DNA from 4 places in the Mesorhizobium sp. M0761 genome. Region 3 is predicted to be linked to each of the others. Evidence: predicted binding sites of a transcription regulator. Region 3 holds the regulator's gene; each other region holds the start of a gene.

Region 1 (3,319 bases), on a different contig from region 3:
AGCTCGGCGCCCATATCGTCGTCTACTCCGCGACCAAGCACATTGACGGCCAGGGACGCTGTCTCGGCGGCATCATCCTGTCGGACAAGAAATGGATCGACGAGAATTTGCACGACTATTTCCGCCACACCGGCCCGAGCCTGTCGCCGTTCAACGCCTGGACGCTGCTCAAGGGCCTGGAGACGCTGCCGGTTCGGGTGCGCCAGCAGACGGAAAGCGCGGCCAAGATCGCGGATTTCATGGCAGGACGGCCGGAAATCGCCCGCGTCATCTATCCCGGCCGCGCCGACCACCCGCAGGCCGACATCGTCAAGAAGCAGATGACGGGCGGATCGACGCTGATCTGCCTCGACGTGAAGGGCGGCAAGCAGGCGGCCTTCGCCTTGCAGAACGCGCTCGACATCGTGCTGATCTCCAACAATCTCGGCGACGCCAAGAGCCTGATCACCCATCCGGCGACCACCACGCACAAGAACCTCAGCGACGAAGCTCGCGCCGAGCTTGGCATCGGGCCGGGAACGCTCAGGCTGTCGGTCGGTCTTGAGGATACGGACGATCTGCTGGAGGACGTTGCGCAGGCGCTGAAGGCAGCCGGGTAGGCCGCGAGGCGTCACGCTCCCGACGAAGCCTCTTCCAGCTCGGCTGCCTTGGTGCCGATGATCATGGTGTTGCCGCGCCAATCGACGGCGCCGCTCAGCCAGCCGCGCGCCCAGATGGCGGGAAGCATCATGTCGCGGACCATCATCGCCGGGACCATGCGCAGCGACAGATGCCAGCCCTTGGCCGCGGCCAGCGCGCATTCGGGAATGTAGGCCGCCGTCAGCACGGCCAACACCGTGGCCGGCAGGCTGATGCCGGCACTTGCTGCCGCCACCAGCGCCAACGCCAACGGCACGGCGACGCCGGTCAGGATCTCGGGTGCGAAAAACAGCGGGAAAGTGACGCGGCGCAACCGCGCCCAGCGCGCCTGACGCGACCAGATGTCGGCAAGTCGGCGCTGCCCCAGTGGTTGCTCGAAAGGCGAGGCAACGAGATTGACGCGCAGGCCCAGTCCGTTGACCAGCTTGGTTGCAGCAGCATCCTCGGCGATCTCGGCGGCCAGCGCGCGGATACCGCCATTGGTATCGAGCATCGGCTTGTTCCACAGCATGCTCTTGCCCTGGGCAAAGCCGAGGCCAAGCGCCTCGCCGGCATATTGCCAGCGCGCCTGCAGCGTGTTGAGGAACGCGCATTCGACCTCGGCCCAAAAGCCATCCGGCCGAGAGCCGATCGGCGTCGAGCAGATAAGCCCGGTATTGGTCCGCCAGGCCGCCATCAGGTGCTGGACGTAATCCCTTGGCATCAGCACGTTGGAATCCGCCAGAATAACCCAATGATAGCGCGCCGCTTCCCAGCCCTTGACGCAGTTGTTGAGCTTCGGGTTGCTGCTGACGCGGTCGTCGCCGATCAGCAGCCGGGCCGGCACGTTGGGAAACAGGACGATCGCCCTGTTTATCAGTTTGACGACGGGATCGTCGGCGTGAGCGACGCAGAAGATCAGTTCGTAGCGCGGCCAGTCGAGCGAGAAGGCTCGCTGCAGCGTCTCTTGTGTGAACGGCTCCACGCCGCGCGACGGCACGACGATCGAGACCGGTGGCTGCTCGCCGGACGGCGGAGGGATAAGGCGACGCGCTTGCAGTTTCGACGAAGCAAGCAGGATGCTGGCGAGATTGGAAAGAAGCAAAGCGGAGGAAGCGAAGGCGGCTGTGAGAGCTGGTTCCATCGAGATCTGGTCACTCCGGAAAGGCCGCTCGCGGCTGCTTTGTCAGTCGACAGATGGGCCTTGAGTCGCCGGCAAGGTTTGCGCACACCAACATTGTCATGTGTCACTTAAATGACATTGTTTGTCGGCACTGCGCTTTGAGGCTGTCAGGACATGCCGCTCTGCGCGTATCAAACCGCATGGCGCGACAAATGTTCCCTGCTGCGCAACCGGAGCAGCCCATGTACCGCGCCGTCACGCGCAACATCGAAGTGCAGGTCAGACCGTTCTACCTGGAGGACCGCTCGGACCCGGCGGAGAACCGTTATGTCTGGGGCTACCAGGTGACGATCGACAACCAGTCGGACGATTTCGTGCAGCTTATGGCGCGTTACTGGCACATCACCGACGGCAGCGGCCGGGTCGAGGAAGTGCGCGGCGCCGGCGTGGTCGGCGACCAGCCTGAGCTCAATCCCGGCGACAGCTATCAATACACGTCAGGCTGCCCGCTCTCGACGCCCTCCGGCTTCATGGTCGGCCACTACACCATGCGCAACAAAAAGGGCGAGACGTTCGACGTCGCTATTCCCGCGTTTTCGCTGGATCTGCCGGGGACCCGACGGACGGTGAATTAGGGGTTTTCTCCCCGTCACTATACGGGGAGAAATGCCCGGCAGGGCAATGAGGGGCAGCGCCAGAGTCATGAGGTTATCTTCCACGCACATGACCTAGGCTATGCGCGGCCATTCACCAAAGTTCGCGCTGCCCTCATCCGCCCTTCGGGCACCTTCTCCCCGTGAACGGGGAGAAGGAAGAGATGCTACTGAGTTGCAAACTCCGCCGGGTCGAAGTCGTACTGCTTCGAGCAGAACTCGCAGGCGACGTGGATGCCGCCATCTTCGGTGCTGTCCTTGATCTCCTGCGCGGAAAACCCCTCGAGGATGCCGCGTATCTTGTCCCTTGAGCAGGAACATTGGTCGGCGACCGGCACGCCGCCGAAGACGCGCACGCCATGTTCGTGGAACAGCCTGTAGAGCAGCCGCTCGGCGCCGATGGTCGGGTCGATCAGCTCGGTCGGCTCGATGGTGCCGAGCAGCGCCACCAGCTCGCGCCACGAATTGTCGGCCGGCTCCTGCGTCACGTCACGCGGATCGCCGTCGCCGCCCGAAATGTCGGGCACGCGCATGCGCTCGGGTGACTGCGGCAGGAACTGCGCCAGGATGCCGCCGGCGCGCCACTGCTCACGAGCGCCGCCGGGACCTGGCGTCAGAAGCTTGGCCACCGACAGCCTGAGGTCGGTCGGGATCTGCTCCGACTGGCGGAAATAGGTGCGCGCGGCGTCCTCCAGCGTCTCGCCGTCGAGCTGGACGATGCCCTGATAGCGCTGCGTGTGCGCGCCCTGGTCGATGGTCAGCGCCAAAACGCCGCTGCCCAGCAGCGTCTGCTGCGAGGTCTGGCCTGCGGCCACCAGGGCCTCCAGCCGGTCGGCGTCGAAACGCGCATAGGCGCGCAATGCCGAAGGCGTGGAGAAATCCGCGACCAGCATGTCGACCGGGCCGTCGGTGCGGGTCTGCAGGA
Region 2 (3,319 bases), on a different contig from region 3:
GGACCGCAGCATGTACTATTACGATCTGAAGGAGTTCACCCGTTATTTCGACCCAGATCTGCGCATCGACCTGGAATTCGGCGACGTCATCGAAGTGCCGAAGATGCCGTCGATCGTCAAGGACCGGCCGATAGCGGGCGACAACGGCAACGGCGTCCTGTTCAAGCTGAACAAGTTCCGTCATTTCTACATGCCGGCCGACGATGTCGCCTTCGCCGACAAGCATCCGCTCGTCGTTTGGCGCGGCGAACTCAACAATCCGATCCGCACCTTGTTGCTGGATGCAGCCCGCAATCTGCCGTTCTGCGATGTCGGCACGCCGAGGGCGACAGCACCTGCGGAATACCGCAAGCCCTATCTCAGCATCGATCAGCAGCGCCGCTACCGCTACATCATCTCGCTCGAAGGCAATGATGTCGCGACCAATCTGAAATGGATCATGAGCTCGAACTCGCTCTGCCTGATGCCGCCGCCGACTTACGAGACCTGGTTCGCCGAGGGGCAGCTCGAGCCCGATGTCCATTATGTGCCGCTGGCGCCCGACTTCAGCGATCTGGCCGAGCGCGTGCACCATCTCGAGAAACATCCGGCCGAGGCCCAGCGCATCGTTGCGGCGGCCAACGCCTATTGCCGCAAATTCGCCGACGAGCGGGCCGAGCAGGCGATCTGCCTGCTCGTGCTCTACAAATATTTCGTGCTCAGCGGCCAGATCGAGCCCGATCCGCAGGTCTGGCGGTTTATCGCGGCCTAGCGGCTTCCGGCGCCCTTAAGTCAGATGACGCTGCGGTCCATAACCAGATCGGCCGGGCCGAAGCGGTCCCTCGCCGTAAACTGCTGGTGCCAGTAGGGATAGAGCACCGGCGGCCGGCTGACGGCATCGAGACGCTGGCGTTCATCAAAGGACAGCGTCAGGCTTGCCGCGGCGAGATTGTCTTTCAACTGCGCCTCGTTGCGTGCGCCAATCACCAGCGAACTGACGGCTGGTCGGCCGAGCAGCCAGGCCAGCGCCACCTGCGCCGCCGAGACGCCGCGTGCCGCACCGATGTCGACCAGCACGTCGACAATCCGCCACAGCCGGTCTTCGTCGCGGATCGGCGGTTCCGACCAGCCGCCGATCTGGCGCGCCGTCGGACTGTCGCGGCGGTATTTTCCCGACAGCAGGCCGCCGGCGAGCGGGCTCCACACCAGCACGCCAAGGCCCTGGTCGACCGAGATCGGCAAGAGCTCATACTCGGCCTCGCGTGCTTCCAGCGTGTAGTGGATCTGCTGGGTGACGAAGCGCGGCTGGTGCTGGCTGTCGCTGATGCCCAGCGCCTTCATGACCTGCCAGCCGGAAAAGTTGGAGCAGCCGACATAGCGGATCTTGCCCTGGGCAACCAGCGTGTCGAGCGCGGCGATGGTTTCCTCGAGCGGCGTCGCGCCGTCCCATTCGTGAAGGAAATAGATGTCGATGACATCGGTCCTGAGGCGCTTCAGGCTCTTCTCGCATTCGCGGATCAGATGATGGCGCGACAGGCCTTCGTCATTGGGGCCCTTGCCGATCCGCATGCGCGCTTTGGAGGCGATCAGCACGTCGTTCTTGCGCTTGCCGCCGAGCGCCTCGCCGATGATCTCTTCCGACAGACCGTTGGAATAGACATTGGCGGTGTCGATGAGATTGATGCCGGCATCGATGCAAGTGTCGATGATGCGCGAGGCCTCCGCGAGATCGGAATTGCCGACGGCAGCGAACGGCCCGCTGCCGCCGAAGGTCATGGTTCCCAAGGTCAGCGCCGAAACTTTCAAGCCGGAACGGCCAAGCGTGCGGTATTCCATGTCTGATCCTCGTAGTTTTGGTGGGGAGGCGGTTTTAGCAGGAAAGGGCGGGGAAGCCCGAACGGGTCCGCTATTTGTAGGACAATTTGAGCGGCTTGTCGCCATGCCAGGGCGCTGGATCGGCAATGCCTCGCTGCTTTGCAGTGAAGACCGGCTGGCCGGCGGCTTGCAATAAAACCGTCATTGCCGGCCTATATCGAGTCGGCTCAGGGTTTCATGTCAGCCGGCAAGCGGAGCAGTGGAAATGAATGAGCTAAAGCAGAATTCTGCGGCCAGGGATTGGCTGGAAGCCGAACTCGCCGACACGCTCGACGAGGACTATGAGCTGGAAATCTCGGAGCCGGCGCTGTCGCTGGAGATCGCCAAGATCTACAAGAACGCGCATCCGCCGTCGATCGATCGCATGCAGTATTTCCGCGACCTGATCGGCTTGCAGTCGGAACTGATCAAGCTGCAGTCCTGGGTTGCCTACCACAAGAAGAAGCTGGTGGTGGTTTTCGAGGGCCGTGATTCCGCCGGCAAGGGCGGCGTCATCAAGCGCATCACCCAGCGCCTCAACCCGCGCATCTGCCGCGTCGTGGCGCTGCCGGCGCCGACCGAGCGCGAAAAGTCACAATGGTATTTCCAGCGCTACGTGCCGCATCTGCCGGCCGGCGGCGAGATCGTGCTGTTCGACCGCTCCTGGTACAACCGCTCCGGCGTCGAGCGGGTGATGGGCTTTGCCGAACCCGATCAGGTCGAAGAGTTCTTCCGCGATGTGCCGGAGTTCGAGCGCATGCTGGTCCGCTCCGGCGTCACGCTGGTCAAATACTGGTTCTCGATCACCGACGAGGAACAGCAGATGCGCTTCATGATGCGCATCCACGATCCGATGAAGCAGTGGAAGCTGTCGCCGATGGACCTGCAGTCGCGCGTGCGCTGGGAGCAGTACACCAAGGCCAAGGAAGAGACGTTTGCCCGCACCAACATCCCAGAGGCACCGTGGTACATCGTCGAAGGCAACGACAAGAAGCGGGCGCGGCTGAACTGCATCGACCATCTCCTCAAACAGCTGCCCTATGAGGACGTGCCGCACGAAGAAATCACGCTGCCCGAGCGGGTGTTCAACCCGGAGTACGAGCGCCAGGTCCTGCCGCGCGAGCTTTACGTGCCGGAGAAGTATTGAGCACTTTTCCTTCTCCCCGTTTCACGGGGAGAAGGTGCCTGAAGGCGGATGAGGGGCAGCGCCGGCATCGACGAATTCACAGCCGTCGGACGCTGCTAACCTCCAAAAGCAGCGCTGCCCCTCATTGCCTGCCGGGCATTTCTCCCCGCAAAACGGGGAGAAAGAAGCCTGCGCCTGTTACTTCGCCACTATACCCGCTTGATCGTCACATGCGTGGCGAGCGCCGTGGCCACCTGCTCGGTGCACTGGTAACCCAGCTTCAGCATATCCAGCCCGGCAAACAGGCTCTCGCCCCTCCCGAGCAACACTGGCGACACAGCCAGATGCAACTCGTCGATG
Region 3 (3,319 bases):
GTCGCCTCCTTCGATGAAGAGCTCGGGCAGATCAGCAAGCTGATCCGCGACATGGGCGATCTGGCAGGCTCGATGGTCAGCGGCTCGACGAGGGCGCTGCTCAATTCGGACAATGCGCTGGCACAGCGTGTCGTGTCCGACGACGCCATCATGGATGCGCGCCAGCGCGAACTGGACGACCGCGCCATCACGCTGATCGCCAAGCGCCAGCCGATGGCCAACGATCTGCGCGCCGTGGTCGGCTCGATCCGCATGGCGGGCGACCTCGAGCGCATCGGCGACCTCGCCAAGAACATCGCCAAACGCGTCGGCACCGTGGGCTTGAGCGTCACGCCGCGCGACCTCTCGCACTCCATCGACGCCATGGCGCAACTGGTGCTGATCCAGGTGCAAGGCGTCGTCGAGGAATATGCCGCCACCGATGCGGCAGCGCTTGCAAAACTCAGGAATAACGACGAGCGCATCGACGTCAAATACACGTCCGTGTTTCGTGAGCTCTTGACCTACATGATGGAAGACCCTCGCAACATCACCGCCTGCACGCATCTCTTGTTCTGCGCCAAGAATCTTGAGCGCATCGGCGATCATGTCACCAACATCGCCGAAAATGCGTATTATGTGCTGACCGGCCAGCAATTGCCCGCCAATCGTCCGAAGCAGGACGAGACGGCGATGGCCACGCCGGCCTGATGAGGGTGAACTGCCTATGATCGCGCCACGCATCATGGTCGTGGAGGACGAGGAGCCACTAGGCGTGCTCCTCCGCTACAACCTCGAATCCGAAGGCTATCAGGTCGAGGTGGTGACACGCGGCGACGAGGCCGAGATCCGCCTGCAGGAAAACGTGCCCGATCTCCTGGTGCTCGACTGGATGGTGCCGGCTGTTTCCGGCATCGAGCTCTGCCGGCGGCTTAGAGTGCGGCCCGAAACCGAGCGGCTGCCGATCATCATGCTGACCGCGCGCGGTGAGGAAAGCGACCGCGTGCGCGGCCTGTCCACCGGTGCCGACGACTATCTGGTCAAGCCATTCTCGACGCCGGAGTTCATGGCGCGCGTGAAAGCGCTGCTGCGCCGCGCCAAGCCGGAAGTGCTGTCGAGCGTGCTCAAGGTCGGCGACATCGTGCTCGATCGAGAATCGCACCGGGTCTACCGCAAGAAGAGCGAGATCAGGCTCGGACCGACCGAGTTCCGGCTGCTCGAATTCATGATGCGCCATCCCGGCCGCGTGTTCTCGCGCAGCCAACTGCTCGACAATGTCTGGGGCGAGACGATCTATATAGACGAGCGAACCGTCGACGTGCATGTCGGGCGGCTGCGCAAGGCCGTCAACAATGGCCGCATGCCGGATGTCATCCGTACCATTCGCGGCGCCGGCTACGCTATCAGGGAAGACTAGGATGCTGCGCGTCGCGCCGTTGCCGGCCATTCAGGCGACATGCTTGCCGGATTTCGCCTGAATGCCCGGCGCGAAAATCTCCTGGTCGACGAAGCCGAGCGCGCGCATGGCGCAGCCTTCGCGGATCAGCGGCAGCTCGTTGGGCTCGGTGTCGAAGGAGATCGATTTCGAGTGCTGGCCGCCGGCAGTCTGGGCGATCGCTTCGCGCAATGCCGGTTCGATCAGGTCGAAGGCGGCGGCGCTGACGCCGACCATGGCGACGGGTGCCGGATCGATCAGAGCAAACAGGCTGCCGAGGCCGAAGCCGAGCGCCTCACCGGCCCTGCGATAGGCTTCGCGCTCCGGGCCATCGGTTTCGCGGGCGCGCGCGGCGAGTGCGCGCATATCAGCGTCGCCGATATCGACCGGCTCGGCATCCTCGCCCATCATTTTGGCGCTGCGCCAGATGGCGTAGTTTCCGGCATAGGCCTCGACGCAGCCGCGCCGCCCGCAGCGGCAGAGCGCGCCGCCCGGACGGTGGATCATGTGGCCGAACTCGCCGCCCGAGGAATGGGTGCCGGTGAACAGTTCGCCTTTCAGCACCAGTCCCATGCCGATGCCGTGCGACAAGAGGATGGCGATAAAGTTGTCGCGGTAGCGCTCGGGCTGGCGCCATTGCAGCGCCACCGCCATCATATTGCAGTCGTTCTCCATGGTGGCCGGAATGCCGAATTCCGCTTCCAACATGTCGGCGAAGGCAATGTCGGTCAGTGGCGTGATCGGCGACCACAGCATGGCGCGCGCCTGCGAATCGGTGATGCCCTGGATGCCCATGGCAATGCGGGCGATGCTCTGGACATCGAGGTCGGGATCCTCAAGCCGCCGCCGGACGATTGCTACGCATTCGCCAATCAGCTCGTCGCGCGGCTTGGTCAGCGTGTCCAGCCGGCGCTGTTCCTCGGCGACGACGTGGCCGGCATAGTCGATGACGGTGACGGACAGGAAATTGAGCGACAGCACGACGGTCATCACCGCCGCCGCTTCCGGGTTGAGACCAAGGCCCACCTGCGGCCGGCCGCGTTTCAGTGCGCCGGTCTCGCCAGGTTTGCCTTCAATCAGGATGCCTTCTTGAATCAGATCAGACGAGATTGCCGATATGGTCGAGTGGCTGAGGCCGGTGGTCGCCGCAATCTCGGTCCGCGACGGCTGGCCGGCCCGGCGCACGGCTGAAATCACCATCGCACGGTTGCGACGGCGCAGATCGTCGTGGCGGATTCCAACCGACATTTGTTTCCTCCCGGCCTCCTCGCGCCTCATGATAGTGAAGGCGTTCGACGGCACCAGCCAAATATTGGCAGACGCCGGCAGCCCTGTCATTGTTTATTGCGGACCTCGAAAAAATTCGGCAAGGCCATCAGAATCCATCAGAATCGATGTTGACAGCGCCTTATCATTGAACCAGTATTTTTTCGAGGCTCGAAAAAATAGGGCCTCTGTGTGCCGGCCCTCGGGCCAGTTTTGTCGCGCCGCACGCGGCGCAGGGAGGATTATGATGAACAGATTCGCAGCCGCCATGCTGGCGGGTGTCGCCATGTCGCTGGCGCTGATGTCGGTCGCGCAGGCGAAGGACAAGGTCATCGGCGTGTCGTGGTCGAACTTCCAGGAAGAGCGCTGGAAGACCGACGAGGCGGCGATGAAAACGGCGATCGAGGCTGCCGGCGACAAGTACATTTCCGCCGACGCGCAGTCCAATCCCGGCAAGCAGCTGACCGACGTCGAAAGCCTGATCTCGCAGGGCGCCAACTCGCTGATCATCCTGGCGCAGGACGCCTCGGCCATCGGCCCGGCGGTGCAGAAGGCGCTGGACGAAGGCATTCCGGTCGTCGGCTATGACCGCCTGATCGAGAACAAGGACGTCTTCTACCTGACCTTCGACAACAAGGA
Region 4 (3,319 bases), on a different contig from region 3:
AATTGGTCTGGCCAGGATTGCCGGTGACGCCGACCACCGAGGTGATGTTGATGATGCGGCCATGGCGGCGGCGCATCATCGGATGGGTCAGCTCGCGGGTCAGCCGGAACACGGCGGTGAGGTTCACCTCCAGCACGCTGTCCCAATCCGCGTCCGCCATGCGCACGAACAGGCCGTCCTTGGTGATGCCGGCATTGTTGACCAGTATGTCGACGCCTTCGAGTTCGGCTTCGGCCTTCTGGCCAAGCGCCTTGACCTCGTCACGGTCGGCAAGATTGGCCGGGAACAGCTTTACCCGGTCGCCGAGTTCGCCGGCCAGGGTCTCCAGTTTCTCGATGCGGGTGCCGTGCAGGCCGACAATGGCGCCTTGCGCATGCAGCACCCGGGCAATCGCCTCGCCAATGCCGCCCGATGCGCCGGTGACGAGCGCCTTGCGGCCGGTCAGTTCGAACATTTTCGTCTCCTGATCTTAAGAGAACACCCTTCCCACGGGAGGGGTTGAATCGCCAGTGGATTATGCAAGCGCGGCCAGCGCCGCCTCGACTTCGGCCGGCGTGCCGACGGCCGATGTGGCGATGTCGCGGTTGATCCGCCGCGCCAGGCCGGAAAGCACCTTGCCGGCGCCGATCTCATAGAGCGTGGCGACGCCATTGGCGCCGAACCACTCCACCGTTTCGCGCCAGCGCACGCGCCCGGTGATCTGCTCGACCAGGCGGCGCGCGATCTCGTCGGGGTCGCTGGTCGGGGCTACAGTGACGTTGGAGACGACGGGCACGACCGGTGCATTCTTGGTCACGCCGGCCAGCGCCTCGCGCATGACATCGGCCGCCGGCGCCATCAGCGCCGAATGGAAGGGTGCGGAGACCTGCAGCATCAGCGCCCGCTTGGCGCCCTTTTCGGTGCACAGTTTCGCGGCGAGTTCCACCGCCGCCCTGGCGCCGGAGATCACCAGCTGGCCGCCGCCATTGTCGTTGGCGATCTGGCAGACCTTGCCGGATCCCGTTGCGGCCTCGGTGCAAGCGGCTTCGACGTCGGGCTGTTCCAGTCCGATGATCGCCGCCATGGCGCCCTCGCCGGCCGGCACCGCCGCCTGCATGGCGTTGCCGCGGATGCGCAGCAGCCGGGCAGCATCGGCGACCGAAACGAAACCGGCCGCGGCAAGGGCGGAATATTCGCCGAGCGAATGACCGGCAACGTAGGCAACCTTGTCCTTCAGCGAAAAGCCGCGCGCTTCCAGCGAGCGGATTCCCGCCAGCGAGACCGCCATCAGCGCCGGCTGGGCATTGGCAGTCAGGGTCAGCGCCTCTTCCGGGCCTTCCCAGATCAGTTTCGACAGCTTTTCGCCCAGCGCATCATCGACTTCCTCGAACACCCTGCGTGCCTCGGGGAAGGCGTCGGCGAGGTCCTTGCCCATGCCGACAGCCTGGCTGCCCTGTCCCGGAAAGGTGAATGCGACGGCCATTTGGGCGCTCTCCAGCGGCTGATTTTTACTGCCTGTGACGCAAGGCGGACCGCCAAGTCAAGCCCGGAGGGGGCATTTCGGCTCTCGCTTGAACCGGAGCTGACCTCGAGTCCCTGTTCCCAAAGGCTTTTTGCCGATCACACCTGATGAAAACCGCTCACGAATCGTTTGCTGGCTCTTCTTATTTTCGCCACAGGCGCTAGCTTTTGCATGACAGTTCTATGACAGAACGGTGGCGCGAGTGGAAATACGCGTTGCTTGGGCCGGGGGAAGAGACGTGGCTAGGATCAGGAAGGGCGCGGCCGTACCCGCGCCACAGTTCTTGGAAGACGATCCGTCCACCGGCTACCTGCCGGGGCGCAGATGGCCGGTCATCCGCTACGGTCTGGTCACGCTGCTTGCCTCCGCCATCCTGGTGTTCGCCATCGAATGGATCGTGCGCGGCGACTTCTTCGGCACGGTCGACTTCTTCCTGCAGCCATTCAAGCCGGGCTGGACCACCATCATTGTCTTTGCATTGGTGCTGATGGGACTGGACGCCGTGCTTGGCCGCAGTCACCAGAGCCTGATGATCGTGGCGCCGCTGACGCTGGCGCTGGCCTTTGTCGGGCATCAGAAGTCGCATTATCTCGGCGATCCGCTCTACCCAACCGATTTTCTTTATTCGCGCCAGATCATGGCACTGATGCCGCTCCTGGTGCGCGAACGGCCTTGGACGGCGCTCGCCATGGCGGTCGGCATCGTCGCCGGCCTGTCGCTGCTGATCTATGGCTGGCGGTTGTGGCGCCGCAAGGTTCCGATCCTCAGCCGCAAAGGGCGGCTGGCGCGGCTGACGCTGGCAGTGCCGCTGCTCGCCTTCTTCGTCTCAATCATGGACTACGCCACCTTCTCGTGGACCCGCGACCGGCTGCAGATCATCCCGATCATGTGGGACCAGAAGGAGAACTACGCCTCCAACGGGTTTGCGCTGGCCTTCGCGCTCAACGTGCCGATGGCGCATGTCTCGGCGCCGGCGGGCTATTCCGACAAGGCGATCGACGCGATCGACAGGCCTGCTGTGGCGGCCTCGGTACCGGATGAGAAACCCGACATCATCGTGGTGATGAGCGAATCTTTCTGGGATCCGACCAAGCTGCCCGGCGTCACAATCACGCCTGACCCGATCCCCAATGTGCGGGCGCTGCGTTCCGGCTATATGTTTTCGCCGGAATTCGGCGGCATGACCGCCAACATCGAATTCGAGGCGCTGACCGGCTTTTCCAATGCCTTCCTGCCGGCGGGCTCGATCCCCTACCAGCAATATGTGCGCACACCGACGCCGTCGCTGGCGACCTTCCTGAAAAGCGAGGGATACCGGGCGCGCGCCATCCATCCGGGCACCAACTGGTTCTGGAACAGGGGCGCCGTCTATGCCGATTTCGGCTTCAACGATTTCCGCTCGGAAGAGACGCTGCCGCCACTGGAAAAGCGCGGGCCGCTGGCTTCCGATGCGTCGATGACCGACGAGATCATCGCAGAGGCCGACGCCAGCGAGCGGCCGGTGTTCTTCTTCGCCGTCAGCCTGCAGAACCACGGTCCCTACGAGCCGTACCGCTATTACAATCCGACCCACAAGGTCGCGGCACCGATCAGCACATGGGCGCGGGAATCGCTGCTCAGCTACGCCGAAGGCTCCGCCGATGCCGACCGTGGCCTCGAACGATTGATCGAATGGGCGAAGAAGCGCGAGCGGCCGACGGTCATCGCCTTCTTCGGCGACCATCTGCCGCCGCTCGGCCCCGTCTATGTCGAAACCGGTTACCTGAAGGACAATGTCGCGCCGCGCAAGGAACCGACGCCGGAGGCGGCACTGGAGCA

The links. The regulator PhoB, encoded in region 3, activates phosphate uptake and scavenging genes when phosphate is short. The targets are predictions, from matches to a motif close to TGTCATNNANCTGTCAT.
Region 1: the regulator PhoB is predicted to act here: its motif matches at 1,863-1,879, upstream of NKI32_RS09805 (ceramide glucosyltransferase).
Region 2: the regulator PhoB is predicted to act here: its motif matches at 1,983-1,999, upstream of ppk2 (polyphosphate kinase 2).
Region 4: the regulator PhoB is predicted to act here: its motif matches at 1,673-1,689, upstream of NKI32_RS14855 (LTA synthase family protein).

What each region holds. Positions count from the first base shown of each region.
Region 1 is NZ_JAMYPF010000005.1:3,058-6,376, forward strand. It holds gene NKI32_RS09800 (O-succinylhomoserine sulfhydrylase) at 1-599, shown strand, start outside; gene NKI32_RS09805 (ceramide glucosyltransferase) at 611-1,762, opposite strand; gene apaG (Co2+/Mg2+ efflux facilitator ApaG/CorD) at 1,984-2,376, shown strand; gene NKI32_RS09815 (Hsp33 family molecular chaperone) at 2,562-3,319, opposite strand, start outside.
Region 2 is NZ_JAMYPF010000004.1:12,556-15,874, forward strand. It holds gene NKI32_RS07580 (glycosyl transferase family 90) at 1-751, shown strand, start outside; gene NKI32_RS07585 (aldo/keto reductase) at 772-1,815, opposite strand; gene ppk2 (polyphosphate kinase 2) at 2,060-2,980, shown strand; gene NKI32_RS07595 (dihydrofolate reductase family protein) at 3,169-3,319, opposite strand, start outside.
Region 3 is NZ_JAMYPF010000006.1:327,418-330,736, forward strand. It holds gene phoU (phosphate signaling complex protein PhoU) at 1-690, shown strand, start outside; gene phoB (phosphate regulon transcriptional regulator PhoB) at 707-1,396, shown strand; gene NKI32_RS13225 (ROK family protein) at 1,427-2,662, opposite strand; gene xylF (D-xylose ABC transporter substrate-binding protein) at 2,928-3,319, shown strand, end outside.
Region 4 is NZ_JAMYPF010000007.1:255,592-258,910, forward strand. It holds gene fabG (3-oxoacyl-[acyl-carrier-protein] reductase) at 1-454, opposite strand, end outside; gene fabD (ACP S-malonyltransferase) at 515-1,462, opposite strand; gene NKI32_RS14855 (LTA synthase family protein) at 1,740-3,319, shown strand, end outside.